2 regions of the Marinobacter sp. BSs20148 genome follow, and region 2 is predicted to be linked to the other one. Evidence: predicted binding sites of a transcription regulator. Region 2 holds the regulator's gene; the other holds the start of a gene.
What was found. The regulator FliA, encoded in region 2, starts transcription of late flagellar genes. The targets are predictions, from matches to a motif close to CTAAAGTTTNNNNNNNNNNNGCCGNTAA.
Positions count from the first base shown of each region.

Region 1: a site for FliA is predicted at 2,326-2,353, ahead of MRBBS_RS04290 (methyl-accepting chemotaxis protein). Genes of this name have one in related genera too.

Region 1 covers NC_018268.1:943,300-949,447, forward strand. The annotation lists gene MRBBS_RS04280 (glutathione S-transferase family protein) at 1-427, shown strand, start outside; gene MRBBS_RS20210 (hypothetical protein) at 487-609, opposite strand; gene MRBBS_RS04285 (MATE family efflux transporter) at 669-1,973, opposite strand; gene MRBBS_RS04290 (methyl-accepting chemotaxis protein) at 2,414-4,273, shown strand; gene MRBBS_RS04295 (PQQ-dependent sugar dehydrogenase) at 4,422-5,681, shown strand; gene MRBBS_RS04300 (c-type cytochrome) at 5,763-6,098, shown strand.
Region 2 covers NC_018268.1:1,087,072-1,093,219, forward strand. The annotation lists gene flhA (flagellar biosynthesis protein FlhA) at 1-377, shown strand, start outside; gene flhF (flagellar biosynthesis protein FlhF) at 435-1,796, shown strand; gene MRBBS_RS04850 (MinD/ParA family protein) at 1,899-2,711, shown strand; gene MRBBS_RS04855 (RNA polymerase sigma factor FliA) at 2,739-3,479, shown strand; gene cheY (chemotaxis response regulator CheY) at 3,558-3,941, shown strand; gene MRBBS_RS04865 (protein phosphatase CheZ) at 3,962-4,747, shown strand; gene MRBBS_RS04870 (chemotaxis protein CheA) at 4,764-6,148, shown strand, end outside.

The sequences.
Region 1 (6,148 bases), 140 kb from region 2:
GATGCTGAATGATGACGGCCAGAAAATATACGATTCCCGGGTTATCGCTCGCTATCTTGGGGCTAAGCTGGGCATCACTGCCCCGAGCTGGGATCAGGAAAACCAGCTAACGTTGATTGATGCGGCCAACGATTCCTGTGTCACGATGCTGTTGTCGAAACGATCCGGCCTCGACATTGAGCAGGATGCGATGTTTTACAACATCCAGCGTGAACGCATCATGACGACCTTGCGTACATTGTCAGCCATGGTGGATGCGGGCGAATTCATAGACTGGCATTATCCGTCAATCTGTCTGTTCAGCCTGATCGACTGGCTGGATTTCCGGGCTCTTGTCGACTTTGAGGGCAATGAGAATTTGTTGTCATTCCGCGACCATAATTTGCAACAACCTATGGTCGCGGAAACGGACCCCCGCAAAGCCTGACTTCTTTGTATCCACAGTAAACATCAATTCATCCACCTTCACTGTGGTGAGAAGTTTTTTCAGCTGGCTTTTTTTTTGAATCCAGTCAGTAAAGCGATATCAACTTCGCCAAAAAGAGCGGGGTGGTGGGGGAATTTTTTCGCCGGAAATGGGAGTTTGAGCGCAGCGAGTTCCATTTCCAAGAAAAAACATTCCCCGCCACCGCGATAATCCACCAAACCCAAAGGCTACCAAAATCTGATCAATCGAGTGCCCCAGCCTGAGGCAGCCTGCTAATTTCTCGCTTGGTATAAAAGTGCGCGATCACCGAACTGACCACTACCACAGTCACGATGGTGTAGAACATTGACACCATGGGATAGTCCCAAAGCACAATCAGCACATAGTTAATGATCGCAGGTATCACCAGTTGCCTTGCAATGCCGAGGTACATCGGGAACATGGGCTTACGCATTGCCTGCAGCACCGCCACACTTTGGAATAAAACCACATACGCATAGAACGCTAAAGCATCGATCCTGAGATAGGTTACGCCGGTGTTCTTAATAGCATCAGTGTCGGTAAAAAAGCCCATCATAAGCGGAGATAAAAAGTACATAATAGGTATTGAAAACAGTGCCATAGCGAGGCCGATTACCAAACTTTTTTGATAGGTCTCGGCCACTCGCGCGCCGTTGCCGGCACCTAGGTTCTGACCGGCAATAGCCATAACCGCACTGTTTAAACCCAGTGCAGGCAATAGCAGAAGTTGTTCGAGTCTTAATCCCACTGTGTAACCAGCCACGTGATGACTGCCAAACTGCCCTATAAGAGCCACGGTAATAAAGCCACCCAGAACAATGGTGAGTGTATTGAAGCTAGCGGGTAGAACTTGTTTGAGCAAAGCTTGCCAACGTGACCAGTCGAACGCTGGCCTTATGCGTATGTCGAGCCGTTTGGCAAGCACTCGTAACAAGTAAAATGCAGTCGCTATTTTAATAATAACGGTCGCTAATGCTATACCCGTCACGCCAAGCCCAAGGCCGAACGTGAAAAGTGGGTTTAATGCAAAGTTCGCAAAAAAGCCAATGGCCAGTGCGTTGCGGTTGGACTTAGTATCACCCAGAGCCATTAAAGCCCCAGCGGCGCCAAAAGAGAGCATGAAGCCGATAGAACCTACCAAGGTTACCCACAAATACTCCATGGCTAATGGTTCAATATGCGGCTCTGCTCCCAGTAATACGACCAAGGATCGCGCGGTGAAAGCGCCGAGCAAAAAGGACAAAACACTGAATCCAATTGCCATTCCAGTGACGTTGTCGATCCAATACTTGACCTGACTGGTGCCACCTTTTACCGCACCTCGTCCAACCTCTGGCGCAATCATGGCCGACGCACCCGCCTGTATCCCAAGACCAATGGAGAGTAACAAGAAGAACACGCTGCCGGCTATTGACAATCCCGCAAGCGCATCATCGCCAAGGTAGCCTGCAAACCAAATGTCTGTGAGGTTGTACAAAGTGTTGAACACCATTCCCATTGACGCCGGGATGGATAGCCTTATCATGTGGGCTAAAACTGAACCACTCGTCAGGGAGGGTGAAGGCTGAGTGCCTTTCAAGGCGAACTTTGAATAATAAATGTGACCGAAGCTGATAAACTTTGCAGCGCTTTTTTAACTGTGTTCTTCACTTTCATATCGGGCCTGTCGCTATTGGGAGTGCTAAATACCTCGGTCTTCATTTCTGGAATAGTACAGCAAAACCTGATTTTCTTGCCACCGTGCCTATGGGCACTGACCCGAGGCTGACCCACGGCGTGATCGGTACCCTGTAGGGCCACGTTTCCGACAAGTTAAAAAATTTATTCGTAAAAACAAATGTCTGGCGAGTGGACAGGACGATCAATTCCTCGAATTCCTCAACTTATTTTCGCTCCAGCCGTTACTATGGTTCATATACGACGCATGGCAATAACCTGTCATCTTACCTAAGCAGGAATCCGAGAATGCCTTTCTCAAACATGTTTTCTAACTGGTCGATTGGCGGCAAGTTAGCCGCGGGTATTACCCTTCTGATTCTGCTGTCGGTGGTCATTGGGGCCATTGGGCTTTTCACCCTGCACAACTACGGCGAGCGTTCGCTCGTTGTGGCGGATGTGGGCAGTGCCGAGTCGGCTCTGTTGGAGGCCCGTACCGCTGAAAAAAATTACCTGTTGCGAAAAAAAGACCAATATCTCGAGCAGGTCACCACGCTGACCAACGCGGCGTCCCTGCAAATGGAAGATCTTAAAACCCGCCTTGTCGCACAGGCAGATATTGATAGGCTCAACGCGATGCAAGCGGGTATTCAGCAATATCAGCAAAATCTGAGTGCCCTTGCCAATACCATTAATCAACGCAGTGAGGCGATTCAGACATTAGAGAAGAGTTCACGCTTGGTTGAAAGTCGTCTTAGCACCGAAAAATTATTGTTTGAGGCGGAAAACATGGTTAAGCAAATGCGCCGACAAGAGCGCAGATTCTTGGTGGAAAACAACGCCGACGCGGCCGACCGATTCATTAAGATGGGTTCGATGGCACTTGAATTGGTCAGGAACAGCTACGCCGCCGTGAACATCAAAGAAGAAGTAGAACGGCTATTCCAAGATTACATCGAGGCATTCGACGTCGCTCTTGCCTCCACTCTGACCGCCCAGGAACTAGAGAACAGCATGGTCAAGGGTGCGGGTGCAACCATCAGCGATGCCGTCATCCTGCAAGAGTTGCAGCTTGAGCTCATGGTCTCCGAACGGCAGCAAGCAGTCACGTTGATCGTCGTCGCAATGTTCAGCGTGCTGGTGCTTGGCGCATTTTCGGGTTGGCTGCTCACCCGCAGTATTACCCGACCAATCCGTGAAGCCGTCAGCCTGGCGACCCGGGTTGCTTCTGGTGATCTGAGTGCTGATATTCGCAGTGATCGTGGTGATGAATTCGGGCAATTGTTGTCAGCGCTGGGCGCCATGGTGGTTAACTTGCGGGATTTGGTGCGCAGTATCAACACCAATTCTGGCTTGATCAGCACTTCCGCCAACCAGCTCTCGTTGGTGACCGAACGTACCAGCTCGGGCATTGCCCAGCAGCGTGACCAGACCGACCAAGTTGCCACCGCCATGAATGAAATGGTGGCTACGGCAAACGATGTCGCCACCAATGCCGGCGCTGCCTTCACTGCGGCCAATCTGGCTAATCAGAAAGCGGCAGCGGGTGAGGCGGCGGTTAATGAAACTCTGAGCCATGTGACAGAGTTGAACGACAAAGTGCTGGAAGTCACCCAGCGTCTGCAAGGCCTTCAGGCCGATACCCAAAACATTGTGTCGGTACTTGATGTGATCAAATCGGTCGCCGATCAAACCAACTTGCTGGCACTAAACGCAGCTATTGAGGCAGCCCGGGCCGGTGAACAGGGCCGTGGTTTTGCGGTGGTGGCAGATGAAGTTCGATCACTGGCAAAACGTACCCAAACCTCGGCCACCGAAATTGAAGGTTTGGTCAACAGTTTGGTGAACAGTGCGGAGAGATCGGTTGTGACCATGAGGCAAGGCTCTGAACTTGCGCAACGGACTTTGGAGAAAGCTCAATCTACCGGTGAGCAAATTATGGAAATTACTCGGGCTGTGGAGGACATCAGCCGATTGAACAGCCAGATTGCTACCGCTGCCGAACAACAAACCGCCGTTGCTGAGGACATCAACCAGAACGTTACGCTGATTCGGGATGTCAGTGAACAATCCGCCAACGACTCAACGGAAGTTGCTGCTGCAAGCCACGAGCTGGCGCGATTTGGTGAGGGCCTGCAAACCCAGGTTGAACGATTCAGGATGGGGTAATGAATGAGAAGGCACAATTAATTGTGGGACTAGAGCTTCACAGCTGGTCCTACCAGTTATTCACCGTTGATTCTTGACACCCATGTTGCTGACGCCTTAACTCAAGTTTCGGAGACTGGTTAAAAACCACACAGCGGAAGCACTTACAATGATAAAAAAACCATTAGTGATCCTTACGACCTTGCTTATCGCCACACAGATTCAGGCGCAGGGAACAACAGACGAGACGCTGAAGACACTGGGGCAATTCAAGGTCACTGGTGACTCCCAGTTCACCACAATTGACCAAAACAGCAGCAGCGCAGATGCTATCCGCAACTTGTTGAAGAATGTTTCAGTACCCAAAGGCTTTGAAATCACCCTTTATGCTCTGGTGCCTGACGCCCGTCATATGGCGGTGGGTCCTCAGGGGGTGGCGACGTTTGTGGGTACGCGCAAAACAGAAGTATGGGTGGTCACTGATCGGGACAAAGATCGGGTGGCAGACGAGGTGAAAAATTTTGCGCCATCCGTTTCGAAGAAAGTACCTAACGGGCCCTGCTTCTCTCCTCAAGGTGTCTTGTACATTGCGGAGCAAAACCGCGTTCTGGCCTACCCCGCAGCAGAGTTTTTCTATGAAGGCACGGATGTCGTTGCTGCAGAGCTGATTGCCGGTGGCCAGTTGATTCCGGAGGAATACGTTAGCTACAACCATACCGCGCGCGTTTGTGATGTGGGGCCGGACGGAAAGGTCTATATCTCTCTAGGGCAGCCCCACAATGTGCCGCCCCAAAATCTGTGGGATGACTATCAGACCCATGGCATCGGCGGCATTATTCGCTTAAACCAGGATGGCACAGGCCGGGAGGTTTACACTCTGGGTGTCCGTAACTCTGTAGGTCAGGACTTCAACCCTGCAACCGGCGATCTCTGGTTTACCGACAATCAGGTAGACGGTATGGGAGATGATATACCACCGGGCGAAATCAATCGGCAGACCCAGCAGGGCCAGAATTTCGGCTTTCCCTACTACGGTGGTGGCGATGTTCGCACGGCTGAATACAAGGGCGATGAGCTACCAACCGATGTGGTTTACCCGGTTAGCCAGACCATTGCGCACGCAGCAGATCTTGGGATGATGTTCTACACCGGCAATATGTTCCCGAAAGAGTATCAGGGTGGTATTTTCTCGGCCCAGCATGGGTCCTGGAACCGCACCGAAGCGGTCGGTGCACGAGTGATGTTCACCCCGGTAGACGCTGAGGGCAACATGACCGGTGAGACCCGTCCCTTCGCCGAAGGCTGGCTCACGACTAATGGTGAGTATCTGGGGCGCCCGGTGGATGTTGCACAGCTGAAAGATGGCTCTTTGCTGGTGTCAGATGACCTGGCAGGCGCTATCTATCGGATTGCCTACACCGGCGAGTAGCAGCGGCTGGTTAAGTTAGCCCGGTTCGTATCGATGCCAGGGGCGGTAATGCCCCTGGCCTACTCCCAGGACTGATATTTTATGCGTTATTCGGCACCGCTGTTCACTCTCGGTCTGACTGTCATTATGGTTCTCGCCACTCCCGCCAGCCATGCGGGTGACCCCGCTAAAGGCAAGGTTTTGGCAAAACAATGTCAGACCTGCCACGGCATCGATGGTATTGCCAAAATTCCCATTGCACCCAATATTGCCGGCGAAAGTCAGATCTACCTTGAACTCCAGCTCAAGCGCTATCGCGACGGTCAGCGGGAGCATGAAATGATGACTGTGGTTGCCAGGGATCTTACGGACACCGAAATCGAGGATCTGGCCACCTGGTATGCATCCATTCAGGTAACGGCGACACTACCGGAATAGAGCGCTGCAACGGGGCTTTGATATTCAAAGCCCGGTCACGCAACCATCAT
Region 2 (6,148 bases):
CAACCCGTCAAGCCCTGCGGCGGATGATTGTGCAAAGCATCGTTGGTAACGAATCCGAAATACCGGTGATTACCCTGGATCCAGATCTGGAACAGTTATTGCTTAAGTCTGTACAGCAGAGTCAACAATCCGGCGCGCAGGACGATATCGGGCTAGTGCTAGAGCCGAACATGGTGGAAAAACTCCAGCGCTCACTGCAGGACAGCGTGCAGCGCCAGGAAGTGCTCGGTAAACCAGCGATTCTGCTGGTGTCTGGCCCGCTGCGGCCGGTGCTGGCAAAGTTCGCCAGTTACGGCATAGAACGCCTGCACGTTCTGTCTTATCAGGAAGTGCCGGATAACAAACAGATTACCATCGTAGCGTCGGTAGGCCAGTAACGGCGCAGACGACACTCGGATAACGTCAGCCGCGTTCCCGGCAAAGGATGAGAAAGCATGAAAGTAAAACGTTTTTTTGCACCTACAATGGCCGCAGCCCTGAAGCAGGTCAGCGAACACATGGGGCCGGATGCGATGATACTTTCCAACCGCCGGGTAGATGGCGGCGTTGAAATTGTGACGGCCCTCGATTACGACGAAAACATGGCGCGCCAACGCCTGGGTGACAAAGCGGTGACAGCCACCAGCGGCACTCATCTGGCAGAGCTGCAGGCAGACCAGCAGCGCCACCTGGAAGACGAGCTTGGCCGCTCCCGTGAGCGCATCCGCGGTGTGCGCGATCAGCGCGCCGACAGCCAGGCCGGTTACGGTTCCATTGCTGAAACTGTCAATGGCTTTGCTAACATGACCAGTGCAGATCCGTTTGCAGAGGGCGGCATAACTTTGCCGGCCGGCGCTGACGAGCGTAGCCAAAATGCGGCAGCGCAAAGCGGTCAGCCTGCGGGTTATGCCGGGGAGCTTGCGGCCATGCGTTCTGAAATGAGCAGTCTGCGCGAGCTGATGAGCGGTCAGACCGCGCCTGCCGCGTTAAAAGACACCAGTGCTGACGCCAATGTTACGGCGCTTCAGCAGCGCCTGGCAGAACGTTTGGGTGAGTTCGGCCTTAGCCGCGAGCTGTCTGACAATCTCGCCCGCCGTCACCAAGCCGTGCGCCTGGAGGATGGCTGGAAGCAGTCTCTCAAAATGCTGGTTAACGGTGTGCGTACCCCACGCCAGGAATGGCTGGATGAAGGCGGCATATTTGCTCTTGTTGGACCTACTGGAGCGGGTAAAACCACCACCATCGGCAAACTGGCGGCACGTTACGTGCTGCGCCACGGAGCCGACTCCCTGGCGTTGATTACCACTGATCGTTATCGGGTTGCGGCGCACGAGCAATTGTTTGTGTTTGGCCGTATTCTTAACGTGCCGGTTCGGGTGGTTGATGAAAGCCACCCGCTGGATGAAATTCTGGATGAGTTGTCTGATCGTCGCCTGGTGTTGATTGATACCGCCGGGCTGACCAGCACCGATCGGGGCTATCAGGAACAATTGGCCGAGCTAGTCCGCAGTCATCACAAAATCCGTACACATTTGGTGGTGTCTGCCACCAGCCAGCCGCGGATTATGAAATCCGTATGGCATTGCTATAAGATGGCAAACCTTGCCGGTTGTGTGATTACCAAGATCGACGAGGCTCTGACTCTGGGCGAAGCGCTGGGATTTGTTATGGAAACCAGTCTGCCGGTGGCTTGGTACACCGACGGCCAGAAAATACCCCAAGACTTGCACCCGGCGAAAGCGCTTGCGCTGGTGCAACTCGGTGTAGAACGTCTGAAGGGTTTGCGGCAGGAGCAGGCAGTTGCCAGCGGGTCTTAAAAATGCCGGTTGTAAAAGCATCACAGCAAGCGGGCAGTGAAGAACAGTGGGGCAGCGGCTACATCCGTTCCCGGTTAAACATGGCAAGAGGCCATCATCAGTATGAGTAAAGCACATCCGGTTCAGGTAATTGCGGTCACTGGCGGTAAAGGTGGCGTTGGCAAAAGTAATGTGTCGGTCAACCTGAGTATTGCTCTGGCGCAAAAGGGCCGTCGGGTGGTGCTGTTAGACGCCGACCTGGGGCTTGCCAACATCGATGTGCTGTTAGGCTTGAAAACCAAGCGCAATCTGCAAGACGTACTCAATGGCGACTGCGACTTGCGTGATGTGCTGGTAGACGGCCCCGGCGGCATCAAGATTGTGCCGGCCTCATCAGGTACCCAGCGCATGACCCAGCTCAGTGCTATGGAGCACGCCGGGCTGATTCACGCCTTCAGCGACATCGCCGACCAGATCGACATACTGATTGTGGATACGGCCGCAGGCATCTCCGAATCGGTGGTCAGCTTTTTGCGGGCATCCCAGGAACTGCTGCTGGTGGTGTGCGACGAGCCTACTTCGATTACCGATGCCTACGCCTTAATCAAGTTGATGAATCGCGATTACCACACCAACCGCTTCCGGATTCTGGCCAATCAGGTGAACACCGAACAAGAAGGCCGGCTTTTGTATGAAAAACTGACCCGGGTTACAGAACGTTTTCTGGATGTAGCGTTACAATATGTAGGTATAGTGCCTTTTGACGAGGCCGTTAAAAAAGCGGTGCGGCGTCAGCAAGCGGTGTTGGAAGCTTACCCGCAAGCAAAAGCCTCGCTGGCCATAAGGGCTCTCGCTGAAAAAGTGGACAGTTGGCCGCTGCCATCATCACCGCGGGGCCATCTCGAATTCTTTATAGAGCGGCTCGTCGAAGTTTAAAACACATCCCGTACAAAAAGCGGATTTATGACACTGGTGAAAGATCTCGGAGTCTATCAACGGTCGGGTGCTTCAGACGCTTGCTGGCTGATTGAAGAGCACGCGCCTCTGGTCAAGAAAATTGCCCTTCATCTGCTGGCACGATTGCCCTCCAGTGTTCAGCTGGAAGATCTGATGCAGGCTGGCATGATTGGTTTGCTTGAGGCGTCGCAGCGCTACGCCACGGGTAAAGGTGCGACCTTTGAAACTTACGCCGGTATTCGAATCCGTGGGGCCATGGTAGACGAAATCCGCAAAGGCGACTGGGTTCCGCGTTCGGTGCACCGAAACTCCCGTCGCATTTCCAACGCTATCAAAGCTGTAGAGGGCCGCGAAGGCCGCGAAGCCCACGATGTCGAAGTGGCTGCTGAGCTGGATATGACGCTGTCGGAATACCACAGTTGCCTGGCCGACTCCAACAGCGGTCGGCTTTTCAGTCTGGATGAGCTCAATGATTCCGGCGAACTGCCGATAGAACAATCAGAGACGGATGATAATCCGCTGCACGGGGTGTCAGAGTCCGCCTTCCGTAACAGTTTGGCGGCGGCCATTGAAACCCTGCCAGAACGTGAAAAACTGGTGCTGAGCCTCTATTATCAGGAAGAGTTGAACCTGAGGGAAATCGGTGCTGTGCTGGACGTCAGCGAAAGCCGGGTCAGCCAGATTCACAGCCAGGCTGCCTTGCGCTTACGCAGCCGGTTAGCCGACTGGAAAACAGACCATACATAATTCTAGCGCCTGCAGCCCGCGAGTTGCGGGCAGTGATGCAACGAGATTCGAATAGATTTCAACGATTGGAGGTCCTCATTGGACAAAAATATGAAGATCCTTATTGTGGACGATTTTTCCACGATGCGGCGCATTATCAAAAACCTGCTGCGTGACTTGGGCTTCACCAACACCGACGAAGCCGACGATGGCAATACGGCATTGCCGATGCTGAAAACCGGCAAGTACGACTTTCTGGTGACCGACTGGAATATGCCCGGCATGTCCGGTTTTGACCTGCTCAAGAATGTTCGCGCCGACGATCAGCTGAAAACCCTGCCGATCCTGATGGTGACGGCCGAAGCCAAGCGCGACCAGATTGTCGCTGCGGCGCAGGCCGGTGTGAACGGCTACATTATAAAGCCGTTCACTGCCGCCGTTCTCAAAGAAAAAATCGAAAAAATCTTTGAGCGAATTCAGTAACCGGGGAGTGGATACAAGCCATGAGCAAGTCAACAGGCGAGCGCCATGCCCTGGAACCAGAGCTGACGGAAAAATTAAAGCAACAGTCCGAACGGTTGGTTGAGAGCGTGCGCGCGGGCGATTATGCGCGCGCTATGGCACTGATCAGCGAGCTTGCAGAAGTGCGAGATCAGGGCCTGTACCACGAAGTAGGGCGGCTAACCCGCAGCCTGCACGAAGCCATGCGTAATTTTCAGATTGATCCGCGCAGCCCCGAACAGAAAGAAGCACTGTCAAAAATGACCGACGCTTCCGATCGCCTGGAATACGTGGTGCAAATGACGGGTCAGGCGGCGAATCGCACCATGGATCTGGTGGAAGAAAGCATGCCGGTCGCCCGCCATTTGCAAGAGGAAGCCCAGGATCTGCTCCAGCAGTGGCAGCGTCTGCGGCGGCGGGATATGGCTCCGACCGAATTCCGCGAGTTACACGCTCGCATGGACCAGTTTTTGGGGGCGTTGAGCACCGACGCCGGCAAGCTTTACGGTAACTTCTCAGAAATTTTATTGGCGCAGGATTATCAAGACCTGACAGGTCAAGTAATTCAAAATGTAATCACCCTAGTGCGTGAAGTGGAAGACAACCTGGTGAGCCTGGTGGTGATGGCCGGCCACGTAGACCAGTTGACCGGTACCGTGCACCAGATGGAGGATAATCAGCCTTCGGCTGAGCAGGGTGTGGGTCCGCAAATAATGCCAGAAAAACGCAAAGATGTGTTGTCTGGTCAGGTTGACGTGGATGACCTGTTGTCCAGTCTTGGTTTCTGAACAATGAGGAAAAAACATGTCGTTTGATGGCGATGAAGAAATCCTGCAGGACTTTCTGGTTGAAGCCGGCGAGATTCTTGAGCTGCTGTCTGAGCAGCTCGTGGACCTGGAGCAAAATCCTGACGACAGCAATTTGCTAAATGCGATCTTTCGTGGTTTTCACACGGTCAAAGGCGGAGCAGGCTTCTTGCAGTTAGATGCCTTGGTAAGCTGCTGTCACTCGGCGGAAAACGTATTCGACACCCTGCGCAACCACAAGCGCAAAGTAACCTCTGAGCTGATGGACGTCGTCCTGGAAACCCTGGACAACGTGAATGCCATGTTCGAAGAGGTGCGTCAGCGTGAAGCGCCCACGCCGGCGCCGCAGGAACTGATTGAGCGGCTGGATCAGTTGGCATTGCCTGAAGGCGAAGTCGCGATTCATTCAGCTGCGCCCGCCAGCGCTGACCAGGGCGACATTACCGATGACGAATTCGAACAGCTGCTCGACGCCCTGAACGGTGACGAAACAGCGTCAGCGGTTGCTAGCGAAACCAGTGCGGTTGGCCCGGTTGCAAGCGGCAATGGCGACATTAACGACGACGAATTCGAAGCTCTTCTAGATCAACTCCACGGCAAAGGCCAGTTCGCCGGCGCCCCGGCAGCGCCGGCAGCCGCCAAAGAAACCGTGGCTGAGACCAGCAGTGCCCAGCCAAACGATATATCTAACGACGAATTCGAAGCACTGCTGGACCAGCTTCACGGCAAGGGCGGCAGCCCGACAGCAGCCATTGCGGCTGCGTCCACCGCGCCAGCGTCCGCTAAAAAGCCGGAACCAGCCAAGGTTCCATCAGTGGCCAAAGCTCCAGCCGAACCGGCACAAGCCAAAGCGCCGGCCCGCGAGGCTGCCAATGCCGCTGCGGAAACCAGCGTGCGGGTAGACACTAAACGCCTGGACGACATCATGAATATGGTGGGCGAGCTGGTGCTGGTGCGGAACCGCCTGCAACGCCTAGGTGATCAAAGCGAAGACGAGCAGATGCACAAAGCAGTGGCCAATCTGGATGTGGTCACCACCGACCTACAGGCTGCTGTCATGCAAACCCGCATGCAGCCCATTAAGAAAGTGTTTGGTCGTTTCCCGCGGGTGGTACGTGACCTCGCTCGCAGCCTGAAAAAAGAAATCAATCTGGTGATGCACGGCGAAGACACCGATCTTGACAAGAATCTGGTGGAAGCATTGTCGGATCCGTTGGTGCACCTGGTACGCAACTCGGTGGACCACGGCATTGAAAGCCCGGCAGAGCGGGAACGGGCCGGTAAGCCTAGAGTTGGCACCATCACCTTGTCGGCGGAGCAAGAGGGTGATCACATCCTGCTGTTGATCACCGACGATGGCGCTGGTATGAACGCCGACGTGTT